Aggregicoccus sp. 17bor-14: one gene and its partner. The protein of the gene in region 1 interacts with the protein of each later gene in a pairwise test. Links are inferred from orthologs where the notes say so. Each region holds a gene or a part of one and is shown in the gene's direction. Other genes may lie near its edges.

What was found.
Region 2: the proteins of secA (region 1) and secG interact in binary tests that used the Escherichia coli proteins (3 or more experiments, as listed by UniProt). The link is inferred for Aggregicoccus sp. 17bor-14 from one-to-one orthologs.

What each region holds. Positions count from the first base shown.
Region 1 is NZ_VJZZ01000004.1:292,481-299,485, reverse strand. The notes cover bases 2,482-5,841. They hold secA (preprotein translocase subunit SecA), read left to right. Parts: upstream 2,482-2,803; coding sequence 2,804-5,641; downstream 5,642-5,841. Also shown: FGE12_RS10010 (M23 family metallopeptidase), read left to right, coding at 1-408; FGE12_RS10005 (GGDEF domain-containing protein), read right to left, coding at 600-1,295; 23S rRNA (cytidine(2498)-2'-O)-methyltransferase RlmM, read right to left, coding at 1,312-2,343; rpsB (30S ribosomal protein S2), read left to right, coding at 5,923-6,924. UniProt on the Escherichia coli protein: Required for protein export, interacts with the SecYEG preprotein conducting channel.
Region 2 is NZ_VJZZ01000001.1:636,913-643,237, reverse strand. The notes cover bases 1,472-4,151. They hold secG (preprotein translocase subunit SecG), read left to right. Parts: upstream 1,472-2,444; coding sequence 2,445-2,858; downstream 2,859-4,151. Other genes in these bases: FGE12_RS02820 (diguanylate cyclase), read left to right, coding at 3,166-4,151; tpiA (triose-phosphate isomerase), read left to right, coding at 1,532-2,305; pgk (phosphoglycerate kinase), read left to right, coding at 1,472-1,531. Also shown: gap (type I glyceraldehyde-3-phosphate dehydrogenase), read left to right, coding at 1-323; more of pgk, read left to right, coding at 344-1,471; more of FGE12_RS02820, read left to right, coding at 4,152-4,347; FGE12_RS02815 (spheroidene monooxygenase), read left to right, coding at 4,404-5,150; FGE12_RS02810 (choice-of-anchor D domain-containing protein), read left to right, coding at 5,340-6,325. UniProt on the Escherichia coli protein: Subunit of the protein translocation channel SecYEG. Overexpression of some hybrid proteins has been thought to jam the protein secretion apparatus resulting in cell death; while this may be true it also results in FtsH-mediated degradation of SecY.

The sequences.
Region 1 (7,005 bases):
AAGTCGCTGCTCGCCTCCACCCCGTCCATCTGGCCGGCGCGCGGCTGGGTGACGAGCGACTTCGGCCAGCGCCTGGACCCGTACACCGCGGACCGGGTGATGCACGGCGGCCTCGACATCGCGGCGCCGCAGGGCAAGGAGGTCTTCTCGCCCTCGGACGGCACCGTGGTGTTCGCGGGGCTCGAGGGCGGCTACGGCAACGTGATCGTCATCGACCACGGCTATGGCATCAAGACGCGCTACGGCCACCTGGCGAAGATCAACGTGAAGGCGGGCGACCGCGTGAAGCGCGGCACCCCCATCGCCAACGTGGGCAACACCGGCCGCTCCACCGGCCCGCACCTGCACTACGAGGTGCGCGTGAACGGCATCCCGCAGAACCCGCGCAAGTTCATCCTCGAGGAGTAGCGAGGAACGCAGCGCGACGGCGCCCCACGGCCCGCCCGGGAGTCCCTTCGCGGACCCCTGCGCGGGCCGCGCGCTTTCCGGGGGGGCCTGCGCAGCAGGGCAGCTTCTGCCGCAGCCCGCTTGCGCGTCCGCCCAGGGGGCGGGCGCCATCGCGGCGCGCGGGCCCAGGGGTGGTGCGCCCACCGGGCCCCTCAGGGCGTGAGGGGCACCGCGCCCGCGAGCTCCAGCGTGCGCCGCTGCACCCCGCGCTCCCCGCCCATGCGCGCGAGCGCGAAGGCGCGCTCGAGCTCGGCCCACACCAGCGGCCCCAGCACCTGCCAGTGGGAGGGCGAGCGCACGGCGAGCGAGAGCTGCGCGAGCGTGAAGCCGGGGAGCTCCGCGCCTGCGGGCAGCGCCGCGCGCGCCGCCTCCGTGAGTGCTGCCTCGGCCCGCGCCGCTGAACCGTTGCCAGCGCCTTCATCGAGCTGCAGCCCGGAGCTGGGCACGAGCAGCGCGGCGAAGCAGTCGCCGTGCAGGCGCACCACGCGCGCGCCGGGGAAGGCGCCCTTCAGCGCGCCCACCACCCCGCGCAGCAGCGCATCTCCTGCCGCGAAGCCGTGCCGCGCGTTCACGTGGATGAGGCCGCGCACGTCCGCCACCAGCGCGTCCACGCGCCAGGCGTCGTGGTGGGCGTGGGTGGAGAGGTCGTACTCCTCCTTCAGCACCGTGCCCTGCAGCAGCGCGAGCGCGCCCAGGGCGCCCGTGGCGTCGGGCGCGCCGCGGCGCGCCTCCTCGGCCTCGAGCAGCAGGGTGAGCGCCGCCTGCACGGGCTCGCGCTCGCGCTGCAGCACGCGGGGAAAGAGGTTCACGAGGCGGTTCGCGGTGGCGTCGTCGAGTGGGTAGGGCATGGGAGGGGAAGGGCCTTCAGCGCCGGCGCGCGGTGACGGTGACCTCGTCGCGGTCGTGGTAGAGCTGGCGCACGCGCAGGCCCTGCCAGCCGCCGTCCTGCTCCAGCGTGTGGCGCACGCGGACGAGGACCGGGTTCTTGTCGTCCATGGGCAGCTTGATGTTCGCGACGAGCTGGTCCGCCCAGCCGCGCCGCCCCCACTTGGCCAGCAGCTGCGCGACCTCGAGCGGGCGCCAGGCCATGTCGCAGAAGAGCCAGTCCACCGGCTCCTCGGGCTCGTAGCTGAAGGCGCTCGCCTGCTCGTGGCGCACGCGCGGGTTGCGCGCGAGCTCGGGCAGGAGCTTCGCCGGGTCCACGGCGATGACGCGCGCGCCGCGCGCCACCAGCCGCTGCGTCCAGCCGCCCGGCGCCGCGCCCAGGTCCACGCACACGTCTCCGCGCGCCGGCTCCAGGGGCAGCGCGTGCAGCGCCTCCTCCAGCTTCATCGCGGCGCGGCTCGGCGCATCCGCCTCGCGGCGCATGCGCTGGCGGCCGCCGGGCGCGAGGCTCAGCGCCTCGCGCGCGGGCGCGCTGCCCACCGCGAGCAGCCCGGGCGCGAGCACCAGCGAGACCAGGAGCCCGCCCGCATCGCGCGCGCGCTCGGGCTCGGCCAGCACCCGGCCCTCCGGCAGCGCGGCCGCGACCGCGTCGCGCAGCGCCTCCGCCTCGGAGGCGAGGGGGTTCGCCGCCGCGGTGTCCGGGGTGAAGGCCTGCAGCGCGAAGGGCGCCTTGCCCACGGCGCCGAGCAGGCGCCCGGCGAGCAGCGCGGGCGCCGCCTCGGGCGCCGACGGAGCGAAGGCCTCCAGCACCCGCAGCCCCTGCCGGGCAAAGGCTGGCAGCAGCCCCGCCCGTACATCGCTCTCCACCAGGGCCTCCGCCACGAGGCGCGGGGCGGCGCCCGCCCAGGCGAGCTCCTCGAAGAGGTGCGCCTCGAAGCCCGCGCGGCAGGTCCAGAGGAAGCGCCCGGCGCGCGGCAGCAGTGGCTCGCGGGGGAGGGGAGGGGCGCGCACCCGCGGCGGCACCGGGGGCGGGCGCGCCGCCGAGGGGCCTGCGCCCGGAGCGGGCGCTGCGTGGTAGCCCTTGCGGGCCGAGGCGGCGCTCGCCGCGCGCTGCGCCCGGGAGGCGGGGCGGCGCTCGCCGGAGGGCGCCGGGGCGGGGCGCGGGCCCGGCTTGCCGCCCTTGCCCGGGCCGGCCTTTTGAGAGGGCCGGGAGCCCTTCGAGCGGGGATTTCGTTCGCGCGACATTGCCAAGGTGTTAATCCGCCTTAGTCTGGCCTGCCGCCCCGTTGGGCGGCCGGCCAGGGGGAATCGTTGAGGACCACTGCCGGTTTCGCACGTCTCCCCCGCCTCTTACATCTTCCGTCTCCGGGGATTTCCCTTCACTCGCCTGCCGCGTTCAGAGAATCTGCGCGCCAAGACACAGGCCAGAAGACACACGCCAGGCGAGCCTCGGCCGAGAGAGCCAAATCACATGATCGAGTGGACGCTGAAGAAGATCATCGGCACGAAGAATGAGCGCGAGCTCAGGAAGACGGGCCCCAAGGTAGCGCGCATCAACGAGCTGGAGAGCAAGATGCGGGCGCTCCGGGACGAGGACTTCCCTGCGGCCACCGCCCGCATGAAGCAGGAGGTCCAGAACGGCCGCCCGCTCGACGAGCTGCTCTTCGAGGCCTTCGCCCTCACCCGCGAGGCGGCCCGCCGCACGCTCGGCCAGCGCCACTTCGACGTGCAGCTCATCGGCGGCATGTTCCTGCACGAGGGCTGCATCGCCGAGATGCGCACCGGCGAGGGCAAGACCCTCACCGGCACGCTGCCCGCCTACCTCAACGCGCTCTCCGGGCGCGGCGTGCACATCGTCACGGTGAACGACTACCTCGCCCGCCGCGACGCGGAGCTGATGGGCCGCGTGCACCACTTCCTCGGCCTCACCGTGGGCTGCGTGCTCCACGACCTGAGCGACAAGCAGCGCCAGGAGGCCTACCGCTCGGACATCACCTACGGGCAGAACAACGAGTTCGGCTTCGACTACCTGCGCGACAACATGAAGTTCCGCCTGCAGGACTACGTCCAGCGCGAGCTGAACTTCGCCATCGTGGACGAGGTGGACTCCATCCTCATCGACGAGGCGCGCACCCCGCTCATCATCAGTGGCCCCACCGACGACACCACCGACAAGTACAAGCGCGTGGACGCGGTCATCCCCGGCATGGTGCCGGACCAGGACTACACCCTGGACGAGAAGGGCAAGAGCGTGGCCCTCACGGACGAGGGCATCGAGAAGCTGCAGAAGCGCCTCGGCATCGGGAACCTCTACGACCCGGGCGAGATCGAGACCCTGCACCACGTCGAGCAGGCCCTGCGCGCCCACACGCTCTACAAGCGCGACCGCGACTACGTCGTGAAGGACGGCGAGGTCATCATCGTGGACGAGTTCACCGGCCGCCTCATGGCGGGCCGGCGCTGGAGCGATGGCCTGCACCAGGCGGTGGAGGCGAAGGAGGGCGTCAAGATCGAGAACGAGAACCAGACGCTCGCCACCATCTCGTTCCAGAACTACTTCCGCATGTACTCCAAGCTCTCGGGCATGACCGGCACCGCCGACACCGAGGCCGAGGAGTTCGCGAAGATCTACAACCTCGACGTGCGCGTGGTCCCCACCAACCGGCCCATGATCCGCCGGGACCTGGACGACGTGGTCTACAAGACCGAGCGCGAGAAGTTCGAGGCGGCCGCCAAGGAGCTCAAGGAGCTGCACGAGAAGGGGCAGCCGGTGCTCGTGGGCACGGTGTCCATCGCCAAGAGCGAGGCGCTCAGCTCCTTCCTCAAGAAGGAGGGCGTGCCGCACAACGTGCTCAACGCCAAGGCGCACCAGCGCGAGGCGGACATCATCGCCCAGGCGGGCCGCAAGGGCGCGGTCACCATCTCCACCAACATGGCCGGCCGCGGTACGGACATCCTCCTGGGCGGCAACCCCGAGGTGCTCGCCCACAACGCCGTGGGCCCCGAGCCCCTGCCGCCCGAGCCCAGCAGCGACCCGGCCGCGCCGCCCGTGGACCTGACGGCGTATCAGGCGGCGCTGGCCGAGCACGCGCGCAGGTACACCGAGCTGCTCAACCAGTTCACCGAGCAGACCCGCGCCGAGCGCGAGGAGGTGCGCGCGCTGGGCGGCCTCTACATCCTGGGCACCGAGCGCCACGAGAGCCGCCGCATCGACAACCAGCTGCGCGGCCGCGCGGGACGCCAGGGCGACCCCGGCATGAGCCGCTTCTACCTCTCGCTCGAAGATGACCTGATGCGCATCTTCGGCTCCGAGCGCATCACGCTCCTGATGGAGCGCATGGGCATGCAGGAGGGCGAGGTCATCGAGCACAAGTGGCTCAGCCGCGCCATCGAGGGGGCGCAGAAGCGGGTCGAGGGCCACAACTTCGACATCCGCAAGAACCTGCTCGAGTACGACGACGTGATGAACCAGCAGCGGCGCACCATCTACAAGCTGCGCCGCAAGGTGCTCGCTGCCGGCGCCGGCATCCCGCTCATCGAGTACGAGGAGGACCCCAAGACCAAGGTCAAGCTGCGCACCGAGGAGACGGTGAGCTGGCAGGACTTCCAGGAGCTGGTCCTGGACGCGGTGGAGGACGTCATCGTCCGCATGACGGACGTGTACTGCCCCACCAAGAACCCGGACAGCTGGGACCTCGAGGGCCTGCAGCAGAGCGTGAAGGACTCGCTCAACGTGGAGATGAGCTTCACGCCGGCGGGCACCCGCGAGCACCTGCAGGAGCAGATCTTCGAGGTGGTGAGCAAGGTCATCACCCAGCGCCAGGAGGAGTTCGGCGAGGAGTTCCTGCGCTTCCTGCAGTACCGCTACCTGGCGACGATCGACGGGCTGTGGAAGGACCACCTGCTCGCCATGGACCACCTGCGCCAGGGCATCGGGCTGCGCGGCTACGGCCAGAAGGACCCGAAGCAGGAGTACAAGAAGGAGGGCTACGAGGGCTTCATGCAGATGCTCTCCACCATCAGCCACCAGTTCGTGGGCCAGCTGATGCGCGTGCAGAGCCGCAACGCGGCCGAGGAGACTGCGCGCCTGCAGCGGCAGATGGCGCAGAAGGCCGCCCAGGCGCACGAGGGCCGCGCGGACGCGGAAGGAAGGCCCCAGCCCGAGCCCCAGCAGCAGGCTCGCGCCGCCGCCGCCCCGCAGCCCGCCGCCCAGCGCGAGGGGCCCCGCGTGGGCCGCAACGACCCCTGCCCCTGCGGCAGCGGCAAGAAGTACAAGAAGTGCCACGGGGGCGGCGAGGCCACGGCCTAGCCCCCTGACCCTCGCCTGGCCTCCGGCCGGGCAGACCGCTTGCCGGGGCGTCCCGGGGCTGTAGGCCCCGGACACACGAAGCTTGCGGCGCCCGGAGGGGTTCTGTTAGGTACGCCGTCCGCTTCCGGGTCCCCCCGGGGGCGGACGCTGTTTTTTCACCCGAACCAAATACTCACACGTCCGTGTCCGGTGACTGGTGCTCCTACGGGATTCTCCGCAGAGGAGGGCCACCGGCGCAGTCCCAAGCGGGCGTGGCGGAACAAGAACCGAGAGAGACGACAATGGAAACGCAAGACACGCAGCAGCCCACCCAGGCGCAGGCCATGGCCGCCGCGAGCGGCATCACGATGAAGCAGCTGCTGGAGGCCGGCGTCCACTTCGGCCACCAGACCAAGCGCTGGAACCCGAAGATGAAGCCGTACATCTTCGGCGCCCGCAACGGCATCTACATCATCGACCTGCAGAAGACCGTCACCATGGCGCGCGCCGCGTTCCGCTTCGTGGCGGACGTGACCAGCCGCGGCGGCTCGGTCCTCTTCGTGGGCACCAAGAAGCAGGCGCAGGACACCATCGCCGAGGAGGCGCGCCGCGCCGGCCAGTTCTTCGTCACCAGCCGCTGGCTGGGTGGCACCCTGACCAACTTCAAGACCATCAAGCAGGGCATCGACCGCCTCAAGACGCTCGAGAAGATGGCCGAGGACGGCACCTTCGAGCGCCTCCCGAAGAAGGAAGTGGCCGGCCTGCAGCGCGAGCAGGAGAAGCTCGAGCGCAACCTGGGCGGCGTGAAGGACCTGAACAAGCTGCCCGGCTGCGTGTTCGTGATCGACCCGAAGAAGGAGCACATCGCGATCCACGAGGCGAGCCGCCTCGGCATCCCGGTGATCGGCGTGGTCGACACCAACTGCGACCCGGACAACATCGACTTCGTCATCCCCGGCAACGACGACGCCATCCGCTCCATCAAGCTCTTCACGAGCAAGATCGCGGACGCCTGCATCGAGGGCGCGGCCCGCTACCAGGCCTCCGGCGCCAGCGAGCGCGACCAGCAGGAGAGCCGCGACGAGCGCGGCGGCGGCCGTGACCGCGACGACCGCCGTGGCCCCCGCCGCGACGACCGCCGTGGCTTCGGCGGCGGCGACCGCGGTGGCTTCCGCGGCGCTGGCGACCGCGGTGGCAACGAGCGCCGGGGCCCCGTGGTGGAGATGAAGAACGCGCCGGCCGCTCCCGCGGCGGACGCGGCCCCCGCCGCCGACTCCGGCAGCGCCGAGGCGCCCACCGAGTAAGCAGTCTCCCGAGGGCGGCGCTCACCCGAGCGCAGCCCTCCCGAGTGCTCGGCCGGGCGGCGCTCCCCAGCGCCTCCCGGC
Region 2 (6,325 bases), on another replicon or contig:
GCCTCGCGGTGCGCGTGCCCACCCCGAACGTGTCGCTCGTGGACCTCACCGTGGTCACCAGCAAGCCCACCACCCAGGAGGCGGTGCTCGCGGCGTTCAAGAAGAACGCGGACGGCGCACTCAAGGGCGTGCTGCAGTACAGCGACGAGCAGACCGTCTCCATCGACTACAATGGCAACCCGCACTCGGCCATCTTCGATGCCACCAACTGCTTCGTCATGGGCGGCAACATGGTGAAGGTCATGGCCTGGTACGACAACGAGTGGGGCTTCTCCAACCGCATGGTCGACATGGCCAAGTTCCTGGTCTCCAAGGGCCTCTAGGAAGGGCAGCAGGCGCTCCCGTGATCAAGTACATCGACGAGCTGCAGCTCACCGGCAAGCGCGTGTTCATCCGGGTGGACTTCAACGTCCCCCTTGAGGGCAAGCGCGTCACCGACGACACCCGCATCCGCGAGGCCCTGCCCACCATCCGGCGCGCGCTGGAGATGGGCGGCAAGGTCATCCTCGCCAGCCACCTGGGCCGCCCCAAGGGCCCGGACCCCAAGCTCAGCCTGGAGCCGGTGGCGGGCCGCCTCTCCGAGCTGCTCGGCGGCAAGCACGAGGTCATCCTCGCGGACGACTGCGTGGGTGACGGCGTGAAGAAGCTGGTGCGCGAGCTCAAGGAGGGCCAGGTGGCGCTCCTCGAGAACCTGCGCTTCCACAAGGAGGAGGAGGCCAACGACGAGGCCTTCGCGCGCGAGCTCGCGGCGCTCGCGGACGTGTACGTGAACGATGCCTTCGGCACCGCGCACCGCGCCCACGCCTCCACTGCCGGCATGGTGCCCTTCGTGAAGGAGAAGGCCGCGGGCCTGCTCATGCGCAAGGAGCTCGAGTACCTGGGCGGCGCGCTCAAGAACCCCCAGAAGCCCTTCGTGGCCATCCTGGGCGGCTCGAAGGTGAGCGACAAGATCAAGGTCATCGAGAGCCTGCTGCCCAAGGTGGACGCGCTGCTCATCGGCGGCGCCATGGCGTACACCTTCCTCAAGGCGCAGGGCATCAACGTGGGCAAGAGCCGGGTGGAGGAGGACAAGCTCTCGCTCGCCACCAAGATGCTGGACGCGGCGCAGCGCCTGAAGACCCCCATCGTGCTGCCGGTGGACCACGTGTGCTCCACCGAGTTCGGCGAGGCCGGGCAGAAGGTGGACGTGAACGACCGCGTCATCCCGGACACGATGATGGGCCTGGACATCGGTCCCAAGACGCGCGCCATGTACACGCAGTGGATCCGCGACGCGAAGACGGTGCTCTGGAACGGCCCCATGGGGCTCTTCGAGGTCCCCAAGTACGCCGAGGGCACGCGCGTCATTGCCGAGGCCATGGCCAACAACCGCGACGCGGTGACCATCATCGGCGGCGGCGACAGCGCCGCGGCCGTGCAGCAGATGGGCTACGCGGACAAGCTCAGCCACGTGTCCACCGGCGGCGGCGCCTCGCTCGAGTTCCTCGAGGGGCGTGAGCTGCCCGGCATCAAGGCCCTGGAGACCCGCTAGATGGCGAGCGCGACCGGAGCCCGGGTGAAGATCGTCGCGGGCAACTGGAAGATGAACAAGACGGTGGCCGAGGCGCTCGCGCTGGTGGGCGAGCTGCGCGGGCTGCTGAAAGAGGTTGCCGGGGTGGAGGTGGTGCTCGCACCGCCCTTCACCGCCCTGCACCCGGTGGCCGGCGCGCTCGCGGGCAGCGGCTTCGGCCTCGCTGCGCAGAACTGCCACTGGGAGCCGTCCGGCGCCTTCACCGGCGAGGTGGCCGCCCCCATGCTGAAGGAGCTCGGCTGCGCCTACGTCATCGTGGGCCACAGCGAGCGCCGGCAGTTCTTCGGCGAGACGGACGAGACGGTGAACCGCCGCAGCCAGGCCGTCCTCAAGGCCGGGATGCTGCCCATCGTCTGCGTGGGCGAGACCCTGCAGGAGCGGGAGGCGGGGCGCACCCTGGAGGTGGTGAGCCGCCAGGTGAAGGGGGCGCTCGCCGGCTTCTCCGCAGAGCAGGTGGGCCGCTTCGTGCTCGCCTACGAGCCGGTGTGGGCAATCGGCACCGGCCGCAACGCCACCAGCGCCCAGGCGCAGGAGGTCCACGCGGCCATCCGCCAGCAGCTCGCGGGCCTCCACGACGGGGCCACGGCCGCCCGGGTGCGCATCCAGTACGGCGGCAGCGTGAAGCCGGACAACGCCGCGGAGCTGCTCGGGCAGCCGGACGTGGACGGCGCCCTGGTGGGTGGGGCCAGCCTCAAGGCGGCGGACTTCGCCGCCATCGTGCGCGCGGGGCGCTAGCCCGCTCGGGCGCCCCGGCAACTCCGGGGAGGGCACGAGAAGGTTGTCTCCGCGCTGTCAGTTCTTGTACGGTGCGCGTCCCCCGAAGCCGAAGGGCTGTCGGGGGACGACTCACGCGCCGCTTCGCCAAAGGGATTCCATGCTGGCCTTCGTCACGACCGTGCACGTGCTGCTGTGCGTGTTCATGATCTTCGTCATTCTGCTCCAGCCGGGTAAGGACGCCGGCATGGGCGCGGCCCTCGGCGGCGGCGCGGCCACCACGGCCTTCGGCGGCCGCGGTGCGGTCACCTTCCTCAGCAAGCTCACCGCCATCTGCGCGGCGCTCTTCTTCCTCACCTCGCTGGGCCTCTCCTTCGTGGGGATGCGCTCGTCGGTGGCCGCGGGCCCCCTGCCGGCGCGCCGCGCGGCGGCTGCGCCTGCGCCGGCCGCTCCGGCGAACCCGGTGGGCACCTCTCCTGCGCCCGCGCCGGCCTCCGGTGCGCCGGCGTCCGTGGAGCAGGCGCGCCCGGGCCAGACGGCTCCCGCCGCTCCGGCGCCCGCGCCGAAGCAGTAGCAACAAGCGGCTGCAGCGCCTCAAAAAGGCGTTGCACCGCAAGGCCCGCTCAGGCATAGAGGGGCCGCGAATTGCCCAGGTGGTGGAACTGGTAGACACACTGGCTTGAGGTGCCAGCGCTGCAAGGCATGGGGGTTCGAGTCCCCCCTTGGGCACTCCCCGTGAAAGGCCTCCAAGTCTTCGGACTTGGGGGCCTTTCGCTTTTCCGGCCGGCCGCAGCGGAAGCGCAGCCCGCACCGGGGGGTTGCACTCTTCGTTGGGCACCGTGCCTCCGGCAGCGGAGGGAGGGCGCCCACGGGACCCCGCCTTGGACGCCGACGCCCCCAACCCAGCCCCGCCGCCGCCCCAGGTCGCCGCCGCCGCGGACGAGCTCGGCGCGGCGCTCGCCGAGGTCCAGGCCCGGCTGCGTGCGCTGCTGCTCGGCGGGCCCGTGGCGCAGGCGCTCGATGGGGCCCAGCGCGAGCTGGTGCGGCGCGTGGAGGCGGAGCTGGCGCGCGCCCAGGAGCAGCTCGGCCGGCTGGGCTCGCCGGGCGGCGGGTGGGGGGCGGCGAACGAGGGGGGGCTGCTCGCGGCCGTGCCCGAGGCGGGCGCCGATTCCCATAAAGGGCGCTTCCGGGTCCTCTACGTGGACGACGACCGCGAGAGCCGCGACGGGGTGGGGGAGCTGCTGGCCCGCTACTTCGACGTGCACCTGGCCCCGGACGGGGTGCGCGCCGCGGAGCTCGCCCGCGCGCTGCGCCCGGACATCATCGTCACCGACCTGAACATGCCCGGGCTGGACGGGCTCTCCCTGCTCTCGCTCCTGCGCAGCGACGAGGACACCGCCCACATCCCGCTGCTGGTGGTGAGCGCCTCCACCCACACCGAGGCGAAGGTGCTCTGCTTCGAGGCGGGCGCGAGCGACTACCTCACCAAGCCGGTGGTGGCCGACGAGCTGGTGGCGCGCGTGCGCAACGCGCTCGCGCGCTCCGAGGATCTGCGCCGCGAGCGCGCCCTGCAGGCGACCGACGATCTCACCGGGCTCGCGAACCGCCGCCGCCTGCGCTCCTTCCTCACGCCCGCGCTGCGCAGCGCCGCGCGCACCCGCACGGAGCTCACCGTGGTGATGGTGGACCAGGACCGGCTCAAGGAGCTCAACGATCGCTTCGGCCACGCGGCCGGTGACCAGGCCCTCCGCGCGCTCGCCCAGGCGCTCAGCGCGTGCAAGCGCTCCGGAGATCTCGCCGCGCGCATTGGCGGGGACGAGTTCGTGGTCTCCATGCCGGACACGGATCGCGCCGGCGCCGGGCGCTTCGTCGCGCGCGTGGAGGAGGAGCTGCGGCTGCGCCCCATCCTGCTCGAGCAGGGCGAGGTGTACCTCTCGGCGAGCTTCGGGCTCGCGAGCGCGAGCGAGCGCGACTGGGAGGAGAGCGCCGAGCACCTGCTGCAGCGCGCCGACCGCGCGCTCTACGAGGCGAAGCGCCTGCGGCGCAGCCGGCCCACGGACTGACGCCTGCTTCCCCTTTGCGCGCGCGCCCCGTCCGTGCTCCGGTGGGCGCCGGCCCCGTGACGCTCCTCGCTCCGACCTCGCCCCTCGCCGCCCTCACGCTGCTGCGCTACGCGCCGCGCGGCGTGCCCGGGGCCCTGCTGCGCCAGGGCCTGGAGTCGATGCAGCTCGCGCGCACGCCCGGCCTGCGCTTCTTCCGCCTCCTGGGCACTGCGCGCGGGCGGGGCTTCGGGCCCTGGGAGCCCACGCGCTGGGCGGCCTTCACGGTGTGGGACTCGGCGGCGGCGTTGGATGCCTTCGAGGCGCACTCGCGCGTGGCGGCCGGCTGGCGCGCGCGCGCCGTGGAGCAGTGGACGCTGCGGATGCGGCCCGTGCGCTGGCACGGGGCGTGGGGTGGGGTGGACCCCTTCGCCGGCTTCACGCCGGGAGCCGAGGACGGGCAGGGGGCGGCCGCTCCGCTCGTCGTGCTCACCCGGGCCACGCTGCGGCTGCGCCACCTGCGCGCCTTTCGCGCCGCCGCGGCCGCGCTCGAGGAGGTGCTCGCGCGGCAGGAGGGGCTGGTCGCGAGCCTCGCCGCGGGCGAGGTGCCGCTGCTCAAGCAGGCCACCTTCAGCCTCTGGCAGAGCGGCGCCGCGGTGCGCGGCTTCGCCTACGCGGGGCAGCGCCACGCAGGTGTCGTGCAGCGCACGCGGCGCGAGGGCTGGTACAGCGAGGAGCTGTTCGCGCGGCTGCGCCCACTGTCGGCCAGTGGAACGTGGGACGGGCGCGAGCCGCTCTCGGCGCTGCTGGCCCCGGGCTTGAACTGATCCCGCGCACCTCCCGGCGCACACTGCAGCAGAGGGCAACGCGCTTCCACACACGGCGCAGCGCTTTCGCCTGCGTGGGCAGTTGCCTGCCCAGAGGGGGGTGCCTAGCTTCGCGACCTGATCCGGCACGGGCATCGGCCCGTTTCCGGCATGGTGGGACGAGTGGCGTCGCGGAGGGGGTTGGGAGCCATGGATCGGCGTTGGGGCCTCTTGAGCCTCGTGGTGGGACTGGTGGGAGTGGGGATGGCGTCGGGGTGCGTGGACCGTCAGCGGACCACGCTCACGGACGGCCAGCTCACGGTGTCGCCCGGCGGCATGCAGTTCCAGCGCGTGGCGGTGTTCGACGGGCGCGAGGTCGAGTTCACGCTGCGCAGCGTGGGCCGCATGACCGTGACCGTGCAGGACGCCTGGGTGGAGGGGCCCGCGGGACAGTACGTGGCGCGCTTCCAGGACGCGGGGCCCCACAAGCTCTCGCCCGGTGAGGCCAGCCAGCTCAAGGTGCGCTTCACGCCGCTCGCTCCGGGCGACATGCCGGCCACGCTCGTCATCCAGACGGACTCCTCCAAGGCGCGCCAGCTGCGCGTGCCCCTCACCGGCACGGGCGTGGACGCGTGGGCGCGCATCAGCCCCTCGCGCCTGGACTTCGGGCGCATCGAGGCGGACTCGAGCAAGACGCTGCAGCTCGCGCTGGAGAACCCCTCGGACCTGCCGGTGGAGGTCAACCCCAAGTTCCTCGGCACCAAGGAGCAGCAGGCCGAGTTCAGCATGGCGCCGCTGACGCTCGCCCCCTTCGAGAAGCGCGAGGTGCCGGTCACCTTCTCGCCGCACGAGGTGGGCATCAAGAACGTGGTGCTCGCCATCACCCCGTGCCGCGGCTGCGCGGACGTGCCGGTGCAGGTGGCCGCCGAGGCGCTCGAGCAGGCGGTGATCGCGGTGCCGCCGGACATCGACTTCGGCGCGGTGCCGCTGGACCGCGACGCGCAGCAGCCCATGAGCATCAAGAACATCAGCACCGAGCCGGTGACGGTGACGGGCTTCGTGCGCGACGGCAAGGACGCGTCCTTCTCCGGCGAGGTGACCGGGCTGCCGCTGGTGCTGCAGCCGGGGGAGACCCGCAGCTGGACCATGACCTACAGCCCGGGCCACCCGAACCTCGCCGAGGACTCGGCGCGCTT